2 linked regions of the Methylibium petroleiphilum PM1 genome follow. The protein of the gene in region 2 interacts with the protein of the main gene of each other region in a pairwise test. Links are inferred from orthologs where the notes say so. Each region holds a gene or a part of one and is shown on either strand. Other genes may lie near its edges. The genes, in order: MPE_RS02285 and MPE_RS16165.

What was found.
Region 1: the proteins of MPE_RS16165 (region 2) and MPE_RS02285 interact in binary tests that used the Escherichia coli proteins (3 or more experiments, as listed by UniProt). The link is inferred for Methylibium petroleiphilum PM1 from one-to-one orthologs.

The regions. Positions count from the first base shown.
Region 1 is NC_008825.1:492,633-497,473, reverse strand. Bases 1,842-4,841 are described here. They hold MPE_RS02285 (peptidoglycan D,D-transpeptidase FtsI family protein), read right to left. Parts: upstream 4,254-4,841; coding sequence 2,430-4,253; downstream 1,842-2,429. Other genes in these bases: rsmH (16S rRNA (cytosine(1402)-N(4))-methyltransferase RsmH), read right to left, coding at 4,552-4,841; ftsL (cell division protein FtsL), read right to left, coding at 4,250-4,555; MPE_RS02290 (UDP-N-acetylmuramoyl-L-alanyl-D-glutamate--2,6-diaminopimelate ligase), read right to left, coding at 1,842-2,430. In the rest of the region: MPE_RS02295 (UDP-N-acetylmuramoyl-tripeptide--D-alanyl-D-alanine ligase), read right to left, coding at 1-913; more of MPE_RS02290, read right to left, coding at 919-1,841. UniProt on the Escherichia coli protein: Essential cell division protein that catalyzes cross-linking of the peptidoglycan cell wall at the division septum. Required for localization of FtsN.
Region 2 is NC_008825.1:3,401,758-3,408,744, forward strand. What follows is about bases 3,270-6,268. They hold MPE_RS16165 (transglycosylase domain-containing protein), read left to right. Parts: upstream 3,270-4,380; coding sequence 4,381-5,157; downstream 5,158-6,268. Other genes in these bases: MPE_RS16155 (energy transducer TonB), read left to right, coding at 3,270-3,503; aroE (shikimate dehydrogenase), read left to right, coding at 3,500-4,384; MPE_RS16170 (hypothetical protein), read left to right, coding at 5,192-5,806; MPE_RS16175 (TlpA family protein disulfide reductase), read left to right, coding at 5,803-6,268. Outside these bases: MPE_RS16145 (YqiA/YcfP family alpha/beta fold hydrolase), read left to right, coding at 1-508; MPE_RS16150 (ribonuclease catalytic domain-containing protein), read left to right, coding at 543-2,600; more of MPE_RS16155, read left to right, coding at 2,613-3,269; more of MPE_RS16175, read left to right, coding at 6,269-6,345; aroQ (type II 3-dehydroquinate dehydratase), read left to right, coding at 6,432-6,881; accB (acetyl-CoA carboxylase biotin carboxyl carrier protein), read left to right, coding at 6,962-6,987. UniProt on the Escherichia coli protein: Peptidoglycan polymerase that catalyzes glycan chain elongation from lipid-linked precursors. May play a role in peptidoglycan assembly during cell division in collaboration with other cell division proteins.

The sequences.
Region 1 (4,841 bases), 2.9 Mb from region 2 along the record:
GCGGGCAGCCCGCCGCCAGGGCGCAGGCGGTCGCGGCGAGCGCGTTCTTCACGTTGTGCCAGCCGGCCACGCGCAGGCGGATCGCGGTGGCGCCGGCCGGCGTGTGCAGCACCGCCGCCCAATGGTCGCCGCTCCACACCGCCTCGGCCACCAAGTCGGACGGACCTTCGAGCGAGAACGTCAACGTCGGCCGCGTGCCGGCCAGCGCCTGCCATACCGCGGCATGCGCGTCGTCGGACGGGAAGACCGCCGTGCCGTTGGCACCCAGCACCTCGATCACCGCGCCGTTCTCGCGGGCCACCGCCTCGACGCTGGCCATGAATTCCTGGTGCTCGCGCTGGGCGTTGTTGACCAGCGCGACCGTCGGCGCGGCCATGCGCGCGAGCTGGGCGATCTCGCCGACGTGGTTCATGCCCAGCTCGACGACCGCCGCGCGGTGCCAGGTGTCGGCGTCCTGGCGCAACCGCAGCAGCGTGAGCGGCACGCCGATGTCGTTGTTGAAGTTGCCCTCGGTCGCGAATGCCGCGTCGCCGACCCAGGCGCGCAGGATGCTCGCGATCATCTGCGTGACGGTGGTCTTGCCGTTGCTGCCGGTCACAGCGATCAGCGGCAGGCTCATGCGGGCGCGCCAGTTCGCGCCCAGCGTGCCGAGCGCGGCGCGGCTGTCGGCCACGTGCAGCCCGGCCAGGCCGGCCTCGGCGAGGCCGTGCTCGGCGATCGCCGCCACTGCGCCGGCGGCACGCGCCTGCGGCAGGAAGTCGTGCGCGTCGAAGCGCTCGCCCTTGAGCGCAACGAACAGGTCACCGGCGCGCAGCGTGCGGGTATCGCTGTGCACGCGCAACAGCGGCGTGGCCGGGTCGCCGACGAGCGTCGAGCCCGGCAGCAGCGCATGCGCCAACCGCAAGTCCATCATCACGCTCATGACGCCAACCCGCGCGCCGCCAGCGCCTGCCGCGCCTCGGCCACATCGGAGAACGGCTGCTTGACGCCGGCGATCTCCTGGTAGTCCTCGTGGCCCTTGCCGGCGATCAGCAGCACGTCGCGGGCCTCGGCGCTGCCGATCGCGCGGGCGATCGCCGCGCGGCGGTCTTCGATCATCTCGACGGCGGCCGGCGCCGCGAAGCCTGCGGCGACATCGACCAGGATCGCCGCCGGCGCCTCGTCGCGCGGGTTGTCGCTGGTCGCGATCACGCGGTCGGCCAGTCGCTCGGCGACCGCGGCCATCAGCGGGCGCTTGCTGGCGTCGCGGTTGCCGCCGCAGCCGAACACGCACAGCAACCGGCCGCCGCGCGCCGCGGCCAGCGGACGCAGCGCACCGAGCGCCTTCTCCAGCGCGTCGGGGGTGTGCGCGTAGTCGACCACCACCTCCGGCTGCGGGGCGACGCCCGCGTCGCCGTCCACCTTCTGCATGCGGCCCGGCACCGGCGTGAGCTGCGGCACCACGCGCACCGCGTCGGCCAGCGGCACGCCCAGCGCGCGCAGGCCGCCGATCACGGCCAGCAGGTTGGCGGCGTTGTAGTCGCCGATCAGGCGGCTGCGCACCGGCAGGGCAGTGCCGCCCTCGTAGAGCGTGAACGCGAGCCCGCCGTCGACATAGCCGAGGTCGCGCGCGCGCAGCCGCACGTCGTCGCGCTCGAGCGAATAGGTCCAGAGTTCGGGCACGTGCCCGGCCAGGCTGCGTGCCAGTTCGGCGCCCTGGGCATCGTCGAGGTTGACCGCAGCGGCCTTCAGCCCGGGCCAGCCGAACAGCACGCGCTTGGCGGCCCAGTAGGCGTCCATGCTGCCGTGGTAGTCGAGGTGGTCGCGGGTGAAGTTGGTGAACAGCGCCACTTCGATGCGCAGTGCCGCGAGCCGGTGCTCGACGATGCCGATCGACGAGGCCTCGATCGCGCAGGCCTCGAAGCCGGCGTCGGCCATGCGGCGCAGCCCGCCGTGCAGCGTGACCGGGTCGGGCGTGGTGAGGCCGGTGAAGTCGATGTGCGTCTCGCGGCCGGGCAGCGGCGGCTCGCCGATGCCGAGCGTGCCGACCACGCCGCAGCGCCGGCCCAGCAGGCTCAGCGCCTGCGCGGTCCACCACGCGGTGGAGGTCTTGCCGTTGGTGCCGGTGGTGGCCACCACCCGCAGCTGCTGCGACGGCTGGCCGAAGTAGGCGTCGGCGATCGCACCGGTGGCGGCCTTGAGCCCGGGCAGCGCGCCGATGCGTGCGTCGTCGAAGCCGTGGGCGTCCACCCCCTCGGCCTCGACCAGGCAGGTCGCCGCACCGGCGGCCAGCGCGGCCTTCACGAAGCGGCGGCCATCGGTGGCATGGCCGGGCCAGGCAATGAAGGCATCGCCGCGCTGCACCAGGCGGCTGTCGGTGCGCAGCGTGCCGGTGGTCCATTCCTGGAGCCAGCGGGCCGCGGCGGCGGGCGAACGCAACGCGGTGAGCATCAGAAGCTCTCCTCCACAGCGTCCTCGTGGCGCGCCACGATCTGCGGCTTGACGTCGAGATCGGGCGAAACACCCATCGCATGCAGCGTCTTCTGCACCACCTCGCTGAACACCGGTGCGGCGACCTCGCCGCCGAAGTACTTGCCGGCGTTCGGCTCGTCGACCATCACCGCGACCACGATGCGCGGCTTGTCGATCGGCGCCAGGCCGACGAACCAGGCGCGGTACTTCTTGTCGGCGTAGCCCTTGCCTTCCTGCTTGTGCGCGGTGCCTGACTTGCCGCCGACCGAGTAGCCGATGGTCTGCGCCTTCGGGCCGGTGCCGCCGGGGCCCGCCGCCATCTGCAGCATGTGGCGCACATCGCGCGCGACCTCGGGCGAGAACACGCGCACGCCGGCGCCGGGCTGCTGCGCGCGGGTGATGCTGACCGGGATGAGCTCCCCGTCGCGCGCGAACACGGTGTAGGCGCGCGCGAGCTGGAACAGGCTGGCCGACAGGCCGTAGCCGTAGCTCATGGTCGCCTTCTCGATCGGCCGCCAGGTCTTGTAGGGACGCAGCCGGCCGGTGACGGCGCCGGGGAAGTCGATCTGCGGCTTCTGGCCCAGGCCGATGGCGCTGAAGGTCTCCCACATCTCCCGCTCGGAGAGCAGCTGGGAGATCTTCACGGTGCCGACGTTGCTCGATTTCTGGATCACCTGCTCGACGGTGAGCGCGCCGTGCGGGTGGGCGTCGCTGATGGTGCTGCCGGTGACGCTCATGCGGCCGGGTGCGGTGTCGATCACCGTCGAGGGCGACACGCGTCCGGCCTGCAGTGCCTCGCCGATGATGAAGGGCTTCATGGTCGAGCCGGGCTCGAAGGTATCGGTCAGCGCCCGGTTGCGCAGCTGCGCTCCGCTGAGGTTGCGGCGGTCACCCGGCGTGTAGCTCGGGTAGTTGGCCAGCGCCAGCACCTCGCCGCTCTGCACGTCGAGCACCACCACGCTGCCGGCCTTGGCCTTGTGCTCGGCCACCGCGTCACGGATGCGCTGGTAGGCGAAGAACTGCACCTTGGTGTCGATCGCGAGCTCGATGTCGCGACCGTCGACCGGTGGCACGCGCTCGCCGATGTCCTCGACCACGCGGCCGCGACGGTCCTTGATGACGCGGCGACTGCCGTCGCGGCCGGCCAGGTCGGACTGGAAGGCGAGTTCGATGCCCTCCTGCCCCCGGTCCTCGACGTTGGTGAAGCCCACCACGTGGGCCGCCGCCTCGCCCGCCGGGTAGCGCCGCTTGTACTCGGTGAGCTGGTGCACGCCCTTGAGGTTGAGTGCGCGCACCTGCAGCGCCACCGAGTCGTCGACCTGACGGCGCAGGTAGACGAAGTTCGGGTTGTCCGCCAGACGCTTCTCCAGATCGCCGACCGACATGCCGAGCAGCCTGGCGAGCTGGCGCTTCTCGGCAGAGGTGGCGGTGACGTCGCGCGGGATGGCCCACAGCGTCGGTGCCTCCACGCTGGAGGCGAGCAGTTCGCCACCGCGGTCGGTGATGCGGCCGCGGTTGGCCGGCAGCTCGAGCTTGTGCGCGTAGCGGCTCGCGCCCTGCTGCTGGTAGAACTCGGTGCCGATCACCTGCACGTAGACCGCGCGGCCGAGCAGCAGCAGGAAGCCGGCACCGACCAGAGCGACCAGGAACTTGGAGCGCCACGGCGGCGTCTTCGACGCCAGCAGCGGGCTGCTCGCGTAGCGCACGCTGCGCGCGCTCACGGCACCGCTGGCGGCGCGTGCACCGGGCCGGCGGGAACCGCCCCGGCCGAGGCGGCCCAGCCATTCGCGCCAGGCGCTCATCGGCGCAGCTCCGCGACATCAGGCGCCGGCGCAGCGGCCACCGGCACCACCACGTACTCGGTGACCGCCGGTGTGGCGCTGCGCATGCCGAGTCGCTCGCGCGCGACCTTCTCGACACGCAGCGGCGTGGACTGCGCACGCGCATCGACCAGCAGCCGGTCGTGCTCGCTCTCGAGCTTGAGCGCCTGGGCCTGCGCGCGATCGAGTTCGGCGAACAGACGGCGCGACTCGTAGGACACCTTGACGAGGTAGAGCGAGCTGCACACCAGCGCGATCAGCACCACGATGTTGAGGCGTGTCATGCGGCGATCCCCACGTCGGTCCGTTCGGCCACGCGCAGGATGGCCGAGCGCGCGCGCGGATTGGCTGCCACCTCGTCGGCGCCGGGCTTCAGGCGCGCCAGCGCGCGCAGCCTCATCGGCGCCGGCGGCGCGAACGGCGCCCGGCGGTCGACCACCGCCTTGCTGTGACTCGCGATGAAGGTCTTGACGATGCGGTCCTCGAGCGAGTGGAAGCTGATCACGACCAGCCGGCCGCCCGGCTTCAGGCATTGGAGTGCCGCCGCCAGGCCTTGTTCGAGCTGCGTCA
Region 2 (6,987 bases):
CCGGCTGCAGGACGCGGGCCACTCCCTGGTGTGGTGCTGTCCCCAACTCCCGCCGTCGCCGGCCGCGGCAAAGGCGCTGATCGATTCGCTGACCCATGACTGGCCGTCCGATCGCATGGCGGCGATCGGCAGTTCCCTGGGCGGCTTCTATGCCACCGTGCTGGCCGAGCAGCGCGGTTGCCGCGCGGTCGTGCTCAATCCGGCCGTCGACCCGGCCGACACGCTGGCCGGCCAGATCGGCGAGCAGACCGGCTGGCACGACCCGGCCCTGCGCTTCGAGTTCACCGCGGCCCACGTCGAGGAGCTGCGGGTGATGCGGCCGCCGCGCCTGCGCGATCCGGCGCGCTACCTCGCCGTCATCGCGAAGGGCGACGAGGTGCTCGACTGGCGCGACATGACGGCCCGCTACGCCGGCGCCCGCATCAAGCTGCTGGAGGGCGGCGACCACGCGCTGAGCGACTTCGACGACCACCTCCCGGATCTGTTGGGCTTTCTCGACCTGGGCTGACCGCGCATTGGCGGATGGGACAATCCGCCCCGATATGTCCGATACCTACGCCCTGTTCGAAGAAGCCGGCAAGTTCCTCGCCGGCCGTGTGATGTCCGAGGCCGAGAGCTCGCTGCAGGTGGAGCTCGATTCCGGCAAGCGCGTCAAGGTCAAGAGCGCCAACGCGCTGCTGCGTTTTGCGAAACCTGCGCCAGCCGAGCTGCTGGCGCAGGCGCACAGCCTGTCGGGCGAGATCGACCTCGACCTGATCTGGGAGGTCGCGCCGGACGAGGAGTTCGGCTTCGACGACATTGCTCGCGAGTACTTCAATGCCCAGCCCGACGCACCGCAGCGCGCGGCCACGCTGTTGCGGTTGTTCGATGCGCCGCACTACTTCCACCGGCGCGGCAAGGGACGCTTCCGCAAGGCGCCGGAAGACATCCTGAAGCAGGCCCTGGTGGCGATCGAGCGCAAGGCGCAGCAGGCCGCGCAGATCGAGTCCTGGGCGGTCAAGCTGGCCGGCGGCCACTGCCCGGCGCCGATCTCCGAGCAGCTCTACCGCATCCTGTTCAAGCCCGACAAGAACGGCCCCGAGTACAAGGCCGTGGTCGAGGCCGCGAAGCGTTCGCACAAGGCGCCGCTCGACCTGCTGAAGGACGCCGGCGCGATCACGAGCCCCTACCAGTTCCACTGGAAGCGCTTCCTGTTCGAGTTCTTCCCCAAGGGCACGGCCTTCCCGCCGCTGCAGGCGCCGCCGATCAAGAACGATCTGCCGCTGGCCGCGGTGCAGGCTTTCTCGATCGACGATTCGAGCACCACCGAGATCGACGATGCGCTGTCGGTGCAGGGGCTGGGCAGCGACACCATCGTGTTCGGCGTGCACATCGCCGCGCCGGGCCTGGCCATCCAGCCGGGTTCGGCCGTCGACCAGGTGGCACGCACGCGCTGGTCCACCGTCTACATGCCGGGCCACAAGCTGACCATGCTGCCCGATGAGGTGGTGCAGAGCTACACGCTGCTCGAAGGGCGCGACTGCCCGGCGGTGTCGGTGTACTTCAGTCTCGACGCGGCGTCGCTGACCGTGAAGGCGGTGGAAACGAAGCTCGAACAGGTGCACATTGCCGCGAACCTGCGCCACGACCAGCTCGACGCGGTGGTCACCGAAGCCTCGCTGGCCGGCGAGGCGCCGGCCGGCTACGCCTTCGCGCCCGAGCTCGCGTTCGCTTTCCGCCTGGCCCGGCATCTGAAGGCGCAGCGCGAGCTGGTGCGCGGCAAGCCCGAGAACTTCAACCGGCCGGACTACAACTTCAGGCTCGACGGAGGAGACGCCGGCGAGCCCGACGGCAGCGAGACGGTCGTCATCACCGAACGCAAACGCGGTTCGCCGCTGGACCTGATCGTCGCCGAGGCGATGATCCTCGCCAACAGCCACTGGGGCGGCTGGATCGCCGAATGTGGCGTGCCCGGCATCTACCGCAGCCAGGCCAGCATGGCGCCGGGCATCAAGGTGCGCATGGGCACCAAGCCGGCGCCGCATGCCGGCATGGGCGTCAAGCAGTACACCTGGGCCACTTCCCCGTTGCGGCGCTACGTGGACCTGGTCAACCAGTGGCAGATCATTGCCTGCGCGCGGCACGGCCGCACCGCGGCGCTGGCCGCACCGTTCAAGCCCAAGGACGCCGAGCTGTTCTCGGTCATCTCGGGCTTCGACGCCGCGTACACGGCCTACAACCAGTTCCAGAACGGGCTGGAACGCTACTGGACGATGCGTCACCTCGAGCAGGCGGGCCTGACCGAGCTGGAGGCCGCGGTGATGAAGGACGGGCTGGTCCGCGCCGACACGCTGCCGCTGGTGTTCCGGGCCCTCGGCTGCGAGTCGCTGCCGCGCGGAGCGCGGGTGCGCGTGCGCATCACAGGGGCCGACCTGCTCACGCTGGAGTTGCACGCCAGCCTCGTCGCCCGGCTCGACGATCCGGCGACGCCGGCCGACGATGCGCCGGTCGATGCCGAGGAGGCCGACGAAGCGGCCGAGGCCGCCGCGCCGCTCGCGCTGGCGATCGACCTGCAGGATGGCGACAATGCCGCCGACCCGGCCCCCTCCGGCGCCGCCTAGGATGCCCGACGCATGAAGCTGATTCCGCAACGCTGGGCAGAGCGCCTCCGGCGACTCACCGCACTGCACGTCGCGCTGCTGATCTCCTTCGGTGTTCACGCGGTGCTGCTGACGGTGCGCTTCGTCGATCCGGAAGGCTTCAACCGCGTGTTCAAGGACACGCCGCTCGAGGTCATCCTGGTCAACGCGCGCTCGACCGAGCCGCCGCTGAAGGCGCAGGCGATCGCACAGGCCGCGCTGGCGGGCGGCGGCGAGGCCCAGGCCGGCCGCGCCACCTCGCCGCTGCCACCGTCCGCCCTGACCGAGGTCGGCGATTCGCTGGAAGACGCGCGCCAGCAGATCCAGTCGCTGCAGGAGCAGCAGATGCAGCTGCTGGCGCAGATCCGCCGCGAGCTGGCGCGCCTGCCGCCGCCCGACCCGCAACGCGACGAGGGGAGCCCGGACGCCCGCGCCCAGGCCGAACAGCGCCAGCAGATGCTGCAGATGCTGGCCGAGATCGAGAAGCGCATCAACGACGCCAATGCCCGTCCGAAGAAGCGCTACGTGAGCCCGTCGACCAGCGAGGCGGTGTACGCCGTCTACTACGACGTGCTGCGCCGCAAGATCGAGGAACGCGGCACCCTGAACTTCCCCGAGGACAAGGGCCGCAAGCTCTACGGCGAGCTGACGATGATCGTCACCGTCGACGCGCTCGGCCAGGTGCTCGACACGGAGATCGTCCAGAGCTCGGGCCAGCGCACGCTCGATCGTCGCGCTCAGGCCATCGTGCGCGCGGCATCGCCGTTCGGCCCCTTCACCGACGCGATGCGCAAGCAGGCCGACCAGATCGTCGTCGTGTCGCGCTTCCGCTTCACGCGAGACGAGGGCTTCGAGACGCGGCTCCTGCAGTCGTCGCCGCAATGAAGGACCGCGCGGACGCCGCGGCCCGCGATCGCTACGCGGTCGCCGGCCACCCGGTCGAGCACAGCCGCTCACCGTTCATTCATGCGCGATTCGCCGCGCTGACGGGAGAGCCGATCGACTACGGCCGGCTGCCTTGCCCGCTCGATGGCTTCGCCGCCACCGTGAGCGCCTTTGCGGCATCGACCGGCACCGGGCTCGGGCCGGCGCGCGGCTGCAACGTCACGGTGCCATTCAAGTTCGAGGCCGTCGCGCTCGCCGCGCAGCTCACACCGCGCGCCGCACTGGCCCAGGCGGCCAACACCCTGCGCTTCGATGCCGAAGGCTGGCAGGCCGACAACACCGACGGCGCCGGGCTGGTGCGCGACATCACGGTCCATGCCGGCGTTGCGTTGCAAGGCGCCACACTGCTGCTGGTCGGCGCCGGCGGCGCGGCGGCCGGCGTGCTGGGGCCGCTCCTCGAGACCGGGCCGCAACGGCTGGTGCTGGCGAATCGCTCGCCCGACAGGGCCCGCACGCTGGTCGAGCGCCATGCGGCGCTGGCGGCGCTGCATGGCGTGACGCTCGAGGCGGCCGCGCTGGACGACTGCGGCGACGGCTACGACATCGTCGTCAACGCCACCGCCGCCAGCCTCGCCGGGGCCACGGTGCCGGTCACCGCGCGCGTGCTGCGCCCCGGCGCACTGGCCCTGGACATGATGTACGGGCCCGCAGCGCAGGGCTTTCTGCGCTGGGCGGCGGCGCACGGCGCACACGGCCGTGACGGCCTGGGCATGCTGGTCGAGCAGGCAGCAGAGTCGTTCTGGTTCTGGCGCGGCGTGCGCCCGCCGACGCCGGCCGTGCTGGCCGAATTGCGTGCCGTCATCGAAGGGGCCGACACATGAAGCGCCTGGTCCGCTGGCTGGTGCTGCTGGCCCTCAGCGCCATCGCCTTGCAAGGGGTGTTCGTGCTCCGCATCGCGATGATGCGTTTCGTCGATCCCGAGTCCACCACCTTCCAGCGCAGCGAGATCTGGCGCCTGGCGACCGAGCGCCACGAGGTCCTGTGGTCTCAGCGCTGGCAACCCTACGAGCGCATCGCCGCAACACTCAAGCGGGCGGTGATCGCGTCGGAAGACGCCAGCTTCACCGACCACGGCGGCGTGGACTGGGAAGCGATCGAGAAGGCCTGGGAGCGCAACCAGCGCGCCGAGGCACGCGCCGAGAAGCTGCAGGCACAGCTCGAGAGCCAGCAGCAGCGGCGGGCGGCCAACGCCCGGTCGGCGCCGCCCCGCCCGGCCCCGGTGGCGAAGATCGTCGGCGGCTCGACCATCAGCCAACAGCTTGCGAAGAACCTGTTCCTGTCGGGCGAGCGCAGCCTTGCCCGCAAGGGGCAGGAATTCGTCATCACCTTCATGCTCGAGGCGCTGCTCGACAAGGAACGCATCCTGGCGATCTACCTGAACAACGTCGAGTGGGGCGAAGGTGTGTTCGGCGCGCAGGCTGCGTCCCGCCACTATTTCCGCGTCGATGCCGGCCAGCTGAGCGCGATGCAGGCAGCTCGCCTGGCCGTGATGCTGCCGGCCCCCAAGCGCTTCGAGAAGCGCCCCGGCTCGGCCTATGTCAGCGGTCGCGCTGCGACCATCGTGTCGCGCATGTCGGCGGTCGAACTGCCCTGAACCGGGACCCCGGCTCTCCGCTCCAACCCGTGCCATGCCCTCTTCCGCCCCGTCCGCGCTCAGTGCCGAGATCGCCGCGACCGCGGCCCGGCTCGTCGTCGAAGAAGGACTCGAATACGGGCCGGCCAAACAGCGGGCCCTGAAGCTGCTCGGCCACCGTGGCCTGCCGGCGCGAGACTTGCCCGACAACGACTTGCTTGAATACGAAGTCCGCACTTACATCGAACTGTTCTGCGCCGAGACCCAACCGCGCGAACTGGCGGCCCTGCGCGAAGTGGCACTGGGCTGGATGGAGCGGCTGGCCGAGTTCCGCCCGCACCTGAGCGGCGCGGTCTGGCGCGGCACCGCCACCCGGCTGAACGACGTGCACCTGCAGCTCTACTGCGACGATTCGAAGGCGGCCGAGATCGCGCTGCTCAATGCCGGCATCGGCTACGACGTCGGCAGCACCCGGAGCCCGAACGGGCGCACCATCGACGTACTGAGCCTGGCCCAGCCCTGCGCCACGTTGAATGAATCGGTCACGGTACATCTCAGCATCCTGGACCACAACGACCTCCGCGGCGCGCTCAAGCGCGACGCCCACGGCCGCAGTGCCCGCGGCGATGCCGCAGCACTGCGCCAATTGATGACGAAGGACGCCCGATGAATCCCCCCCCCATCGCTTCGGCACGCCGCCGCCGACTGGTCTTCGGCCTGGGAGCGGGGGCCGGCGTAGCCGCCGGGGTGTGGCTGGCGCTGCGGCAGCAGGCACCGGCGCTCGACCCGACCGTCACGGCGCTGTGGGCGTCGAGTTTCGACCGCCCCGAGGGCGGTACGCTGGCGATGCAGAGCCTGCGCGGCAAGCCGCTGCTGATCAATTTCTGGGCCACATGGTGCGCACCCTGCGTCCGAGAATTGCCGGAAATTGATCGCTTTCATCGTGATTTCCAGTCCAAAGGCTGGCAAGTTGTCGGCCTGGCCGTCGACGGGCCGACCCCGGTCCGCGAGTTCCTGGGTCGCCTGAAGCTGGGTTTTCCGATCGGGCTGGCCGGCTTCGAAGGCAGCGAACTGTCGCGCCAACTGGGCAACGAACAGGGCGGCCTGCCCTTCACCGTGGCCTTCGATGCGAGCGGCCGGCCGGTGCAGCGCAAGCTGGGCGAGACCCGCTACGAAGACCTCGCCGCCTGGGCGCGGGAGCTGGGCTGAGCACGCCCGCTTCGTGATCGACCATCGCCCCGTTTGCGCGTAAAGTCGCGGCTTCGCCGGGGGATCTGCCGGCATCGAACTCGCATCTGATGGAAATACTCGTCCTTCATGGACCCAATCTCAACCTGCTCGGCAGCCGCGAACCGGCGGTCTACGGCGCCACCACGCTGGCCGAGATCGACGCGGCCCTGCTGCGCCGCGCGGGCGAGGCCGGGTTCGGATTGGCGAGCTTCCAGAGCAACCACGAGGGCGCACTGGTCGATCGGGTACAGGAGGCGCGCAGCGACGGCACCCGCTTCATCCTGATCAACCCGGCCGCCTTCACGCACACCAGCGTCGCGTTGCGCGATGCGCTCGCCGCGGTGGCCCTGCCCTTCATCGAGGTGCACCTGTCGAACGTGCACCGCCGCGAGGCCTTCCGTCACCATTCCTATTTCTCGGAGTTGGCCGAAGGAGTGATCGTCGGTCTGGGCGCCAGCGGCTACCGCCTGGCGCTGGAGTTCGCGCTCGAACGGCTCGACGGCACACACAACTGAGCGGTGGCCCTGCCGCGGTACACCGCCGCGCAGGCCCGGTTTGAAGAAACCATAACGACATTCGTTGGAGAGAGAAATCCATGGACCTGCGCAAACTGAAGACGCT